DNA from 2 places in the Polaribacter litoreus genome. Region 2 is predicted to be linked to the other one. Evidence: riboswitches for the same ligand, from Rfam matches in the RefSeq annotation. Region 2 holds a riboswitch; the other holds the start of a gene.
The links. Region 2 has a riboswitch for S-adenosylmethionine ahead of ACW9UN_RS04590 (O-acetylhomoserine aminocarboxypropyltransferase/cysteine synthase family protein). Riboswitches for the same ligand answer to the same signal wherever they lie in the genome.
Positions count from the first base shown of each region.

Region 1: another riboswitch for S-adenosylmethionine. It lies ahead of ACW9UN_RS15935 (homocysteine S-methyltransferase family protein); the one in region 2 lies ahead of ACW9UN_RS04590 (O-acetylhomoserine aminocarboxypropyltransferase/cysteine synthase family protein).

Region 1 is NZ_JBTLRD010000024.1:13,592-17,012, forward strand. Features, by position in the region: gene ACW9UN_RS15920 (2Fe-2S iron-sulfur cluster-binding protein) at 43-372, shown strand; gene epsC (serine O-acetyltransferase EpsC) at 382-1,155, shown strand; gene cysM (cysteine synthase CysM) at 1,160-2,047, shown strand; SAM riboswitch class I at 2,111-2,214, shown strand; gene ACW9UN_RS15935 (homocysteine S-methyltransferase family protein) at 2,261-3,256, shown strand; gene ACW9UN_RS15940 (four helix bundle protein) at 3,328-3,421, shown strand, end outside.
Region 2 is NZ_JBTLRD010000004.1:189,949-193,369, forward strand. Features, by position in the region: gene metK (methionine adenosyltransferase) at 1-1,210, opposite strand, end outside; SAM riboswitch class I at 1,522-1,641, shown strand; gene ACW9UN_RS04590 (O-acetylhomoserine aminocarboxypropyltransferase/cysteine synthase family protein) at 1,765-3,039, shown strand; gene thrA (bifunctional aspartate kinase/homoserine dehydrogenase I) at 3,261-3,421, shown strand, end outside.

The DNA of each region.
Region 1 (3,421 bases), on a different contig from region 2:
TTGTATAAATTTGCAGACAACATAAATAATGAAAATAGATAGATGCAAGACATCAATATAAAAATAACAGACAGAAATGGTGAGACGCACGAAGTTGTAGCACCAACAGACATGGCAATGAACCTAATGGAAGTGGTACGTTCTTACGAATTAGCAGAAGAAGGAACTATCGGTATTTGTGGAGGTATGGCAATGTGTGCTTCATGTCAATGTTATGTAAAATCTAATCACGAATTACCAGAAATGACAGATGATGAAGATGCGATGTTAGCAGAAGCATTTAATGTAGAAGACAATAGTAGGTTAGGTTGTCAAATACAAATGACTCCAGAAATGGATGGTTTAGAAGTTGAATTAGCACCAGAAAGTTAAGGTGATATCATGGAACAAACAGAACAAATAAAAACAAAACAATTGATTAGTTTTAAAAACTACAGCATGTGTTTGCGAGATGCAGTTGCATCTTTTACAAAACAATTAATCAATAATTTGTTCGATGTAAATCATTTGTCAGAAAGTGGGGCAAAAACTAAAGCACAGTTCCTAAAGATTTTAGAAAGACTGTCAATTGAGAACGGTGAAGAAATTTGGTGTTCTTATGAAAGTCATTTTACAGAAATAAGAAAAAAATTGGATTTAGATGCACAAGCTGCTCATAAAAATGATCCAGCTTCTAAAAGTTTAGAAGAAGTGTATTTAGCATATCCCGGTTTTTACGCTATTGCCGTACATCGTTTAAGTCATCAATTGTTGCAATTAGAAGTGCCTATTTTACCAAGAATGATGAGCGAGTTTGTACACAGTACAACAGGTACAGATATTCATCCAGGAGCAGAAATAGGGGATTCTTTTTTTATCGATCATGCAACAGGAATTGTAATTGGAGAAACAACTGTCATTAAAAATGATGTTCAAATTTTTCAAGGGGTAACCTTGGGTGGAATCCAAGTAAAGAAAAGTTTAGCATTAACCAAAAGACATCCAACCATAGAAAACCGAGTGGTTATTTATGCAAATGCCACTATTTTAGGAGGTGATGTTGTTATAGGTGCAAATTCTGTAATCGGTGCAAATGTATGCATTACAGAATCAGTATCAGAAAATTCTGTGGTTACAGTACAATCAGAAAATAAAATATTTCAAAAGAGAAAATAGAAAGATGAAAACTAAAAGTATTATAGATTTTGTTGGAAATACCCCTTTAGTGGAAGCTCAAAATATATTTCAAAAAGACGGAGTAACATTATTGTTAAAGTTAGAAGGAAATAATCCTGGAGGAAGTGTTAAAGATAGAGCTGCTTATTATATGATTTCTGAGGCAATCAAAAGAAAAAATATAAAAAAAGGTGATACTTTAGTAGAGGCAACTAGTGGAAATACAGGAATTGCTTTAGCGTTAATGGCAAAAGTATTAGGAGTAAATATGGTCATTACAATGCCAGAAAACTCAACCATTGAACGTGTAAAAACAATGCGTGCTTATGGTGCAAAAGTAATTTTAACACCTGCTGATAAAGGAATGGAAGGTGCAATTGATCACGCTTTAAAGTTAAAATATAAAAAAGGATATTTTAGATTAAATCAGTTTGATAATTTCGATAATCCAAAAGCACATTACAACACTACAGGTCCAGAAATTTGGAGAGATACAGAAGGTCAAGTAACCCATTTTGTCTCAGCAATGGGTACTACAGGAACCATTACAGGTGTTTCAGACTTTTTAAAAGGAAAGAATGAAAATATTCAAATTATTGGAGCACAACCAAAAGATGGTGCTAAAATCCCAGGAATCAGAAAATGGCCAGAAGAATATTTACCTGCAATTTTTAAGGCAAACAAAATAGATCAAGTTTTAGAAGTTAGTGAAGAAGAAGCCAAAGCAATGACCATTCGTTTGGCACAAGAAGAAGGAATTTTTTCAGGAATGAGTAGTGGAGGTTCAGTAGCTACAGCTATAAAAATTGCCAATTCAATAGATAAAGGTGTTGTTGTGGCTATAATATGTGATAGAGGAGACAGATACTTATCATCAGATATCTTTGAATAAATTATAAAATAAAAAAAAAAGTTCGTTACTTTGTCTCGAATTTGGTTCATAAACTTAATTAATATGTTATCACGAAAGGTTGAGGGAATAGACCCTGTGAAACCTTGGCAACCTCTCGTTTTTGAGAAAGGTGCTACTTTCTACAAGATTTACTTGAAAGATAACAGCGAAAAATTTCACTTTTCCTGATGACATATTAAAGAAAAATAAAATATGTCAAACATACATAAAGCTTTACAAGAAAGAATTTTAGTCTTAGATGGTGCAATGGGTACCATGCTACAAGCTTATAAATTCACTGAAGAAGATTTTAGAGGAGAGCGCTTTAAAGATTATACAACACCTCTGCAAGGTAATAATGATTTATTGTCAATAACACAACCAGAAGCTATCAAAACCATACATGGTAAATATTTTGAAGCAGGTGCAGATATTGTAGAAACTAACACCTTTTCAGGAACTACAATAGCAATGGCAGATTATCAAATGGAAGATTTGGTATATGAACTAAACTATCAATCTGCAAAAATAGCCAAAGAAGTTGCTGATGAATTCACTGCAAAAGAACCACACAAACCTCGTTTTGTAGCGGGTTCTATGGGACCAACCAACAGAACTGCAAGCATGTCTCCAGATGTAAATGATCCTGGGTATAGAGCTGTAACTTTTGATGAATTAAGAATTGCTTATAAACAACAAGCCGAAGCCTTATTAGATGGTGGTGCAGATTTATTGTTGGTAGAAACTGTATTTGATACTTTAAATGCTAAAGCAGCTTTATTTGCTATTGAAGAGGTAAAAGAAGAAAGAAATCTTGAGATTCCAGTAATGTTAAGTGGTACAATTACAGATGCATCAGGAAGAACGTTATCTGGGCAAACAGCAGAAGCTTTTTTAATTTCTGTTTCTCATATTCCTTTATTATCTGTTGGATTCAATTGTGCTTTAGGAGCAAATTTATTACAACCTCATTTAGAAGCAATTGCTAATAAAACTGAATTTGCAGTTTCTGCGCACCCAAATGCGGGACTACCCAATGCATTTGGAGAATATGACGAATCTCCAGAAGAAATGGGAGAGCAAATAGAAGAGTATTTAAAGAAAAACTTAATTAATATTATTGGTGGATGTTGTGGAACAAGCCCAGAACACATTAGAGTTATCGCAAGTATTGCAGCAAAATATAAACCAAGGTTAGTTGTTGGTTAATGGTTTTTAGTTTATGGTTAGATTTAAAACACCATTAAATAAAAACTAGCAGCCAAAAACCAAATAAAATTATGAATTATACAGATTTAGATGTTTGGAAATATTCAAGAGGACTTGTAAAAGAAGTATATCTCTTAACAAAGAAATACCCAAAAGAAGAAATGT
Region 2 (3,421 bases):
CCCAAGTAAATGTTTCTACTTCTTCAGAAACGGTTTCTCCCATAGGATTTGTGAACGTAACTGTTTTTACTTCAGGAGTTCTTCCCATATGTCCATAGGCAGCAGTTTCTGAGTAGATAGGAGTTCTTAATTTTAAACGTTTTTCTATAAAATAAGGACGCATATCAAAAATTTCTTCTACTTTTTTGCTGATTTCTCCATCAGACAAATCTACAGTAGCTGTGCCATAAGTTTCTACATTTATACTTGTAGGTTTTGCAACTCCGATTGCATAAGAAACTTGAACTAAAACTTCTTTACACAAACCAGCAGCCACTAAGTTTTTAGCAATATGTCTGGTTGCATAAGCTCCAGATCTATCTACTTTAGAAGGATCTTTTCCAGAAAAAGCGCCACCTCCATGAGCACCTTTTCCACCATAAGTATCTACAATAATTTTTCTACCAGTTAAACCTGTATCTCCATGAGGTCCACCAATTACAAAAATTCCTGTTGGGTTTATGTGATACGTAATATCATCTGTAAATAATTTTTGAATATGAGCAGGTAATTTTGCAATTACTCTAGGAATCAAAATTTCTACAATATCTTTTTTAATTTTGGACAACATTACTTCTTCTGATGCATCAAAATCATCATGTTGAGTAGAAATTACAATGGCATCAATTCTTTGTGGAACATTATCATCAGAATATTCAATGGTAACCTGACTTTTAGCATCGGGTCTTAAGTAGGTAATGTCTTTGTTTTCTCTACGTAACTCAGCCAATTCTTTTAATAATCTGTGCGATAATTCTAAGGCCAAAGGCATGTAATTTTCAGTTTCATCTGTAGCATAACCAAACATCATTCCTTGGTCTCCTGCACCTTGTTCTTCTGGGCTAGATCTATCAACTCCTTGGTTTATATCTGGTGATTGTTCGTGAATTGCAGACAAAACTCCACAAGAATTTCCATCAAACATATATTCGCCTTTTGTGTAACCAATTTTGTTAATTACATCTCTCGCAATTTTTTGAACGTCTAAATACGTTTCAGATTTTACTTCGCCAGCCAAAACTACTTGACCAGTGGTTACTAGAGTTTCGCAAGCAACTTTGCTGTTTTTATCAAAAGCTAAAAAGTTATCGATTAAAGCATCAGAAATTTGATCTGCTACTTTATCTGGATGCCCTTCTGAAACACTCTCTGATGTAAATAAATACGACATAATTCTCTATATATTTTAAATAAATTATAATAATAAATGATTGCTTTGTCGCTAAAAGAAGTAGATAATTACTGCTTTAGCATTTTTTTTAAGAGGTTGCAATCAGTTCAAATTTATCCTCTGTAATTGAAATGCAAATTTACATCATTCTTAGAAATAATTGCATTTTTATAAAAAAAATATTCTTTTTAAGTGTTAATTCGTAAAATACTATCAATTTGTTAAATTATTTAAAATAAATTGAATTTTACTTGGATATTAAATTTTTCTATTGCAATATTTGTACTCACAAAGTTCAATAACTTATTGAAATGTTATCAAGAAAGGTGAAGGGATTAGACCCGTTGAAGCCTTAGCAACCCTTTAATCTATTAAAGAAGGTGCTAAATTCTACTCTTTTAAATGATGTAATTTAAAAGGATAGATAACAAAAAAGAATTTTTCTGTATCAGAAAAACTCTATTTTCTTTATAACATTTTTCTATTAAGTACATCAATTTTTTGATGCATTTGACTTTTGTTTTAATTAATTATTAACTCAAAAAAACAGAAAAATGAGTACACACAAATTAGCAACAAATGCGTTGCACGCAGGACATGATGTAAAAGCAAATGGAGGTGCAAGAGCGGTTCCTATTTATCAAACATCATCTTATGTTTTTAACGATTCAGATCATGCAGCAAATTTATTTTCGTTAGCAGAATTAGGATTTATTTACACTAGATTAAACAATCCAACAAATCAAATATTACAAGAACGTTTGGCAGCTGTAGAAGGCGGAATTGGAGCAGTTGTTTTTGCTTCAGGAACATCAGCAATATCAACAGGATTGTTAACGCTTTTAAAAGCTGGAGATCACATTGTAGCATCAAGCAGTTTGTATGGAGGTACCTACAATTTATTAAACGTAACTTTACCTAGATTAGGGATAACAACTACGTTTGTTGATGCTTCTAATCCTGATAATTTTAAAGATGCTGTTCAAGAAAATACAAGAGCATTTTTTGTAGAATCTTTAGGTAATCCGAAGTTAGATGTTTTAGATTTAGAAGCAATTGCTGAGCATTCTAAAGCTGCAGAAGTGCCTTTTATTGTTGATAATACAGTGGCTACACCAGCGTTATTAAATCCAATTAAACACGGAGCAAATATTGTAATTCACTCTTTAACAAAATATATTGGTGGTCAAGGAACATCATTAGGTGGTGCAATAATTGATGCAGGAACTTTTAATTGGGCCAATGGAAAATTCCCAGAATTTACTGAACCATCTGCAGGTTATCATGGGTTAAAATATCACGAAGTTTTGGGTGCTGCCTCTTATACGTTTAAATTAATTTTAGAAGGATTACGTGATTTTGGTGGCGCATTAAGTCCTACAAATGCGTTTAATATTATTCAAGGTTTAGAAACGTTATCCGTTAGAATTAAACAACATTCAGAAAATGCATTGGCTTTAGCAAAATGGCTAGAAGCACAAGAAGAAGTAGCTTGGGTAAATTATCCTGGTTTAGAAAGCAGTAAATACAAAGCGTTGGCTGATAAATATTTGCCAAAAGGACAAAGTGGAATTGTAACTTTTGGGCATAAAGGAGGTTTTGAAGCGGCAAAAACAATTGCAGATAACACAAAAGTTTTCTCTTTATTGGCAAATATTGGTGATACTAAATCCTTGATTATTCATCCTGCAAGTACAACGCATCAACAATTAGATGAAGCTCAGCAAGAAAGTGCTGGAGTTTCTCAAGATTTAATTCGTTTGTCTGTTGGTATTGAAGATTTAGAGGATTTAAAAGCAGATTTAAAAGCTGCGTTTGCCACAATTTAATTTTTAATCCTGCAAGGTCTCAAAGACCTTGTAGGTATTTTAATAAACAAATTATATATAAACCTATTAAGGTTTTTAAAACCTTGTAATTTAAAATAATAAGAACCTAAAATCCTTAAGTATTTCATTTTGAGTGAAATGAAGTGAAGTTGAAAAATCTATTTAGATTTCTCCACAAGAGCGAAATGACATACTAATTTGATTATTTTATTAAAAAAGATTTGAAACATCCATTGCAACATATTAAAATAAAAGATTTTACCACAGAAGCTGGTGTACTTATCCCTGAATTAAATTTAAGTTATCAAGTTTTTGGTAAAGAATTAGGTACAGCTCCTGTGGTTTTAATCAATCATGCATTAACAGGTAATAGCGAAGTTGG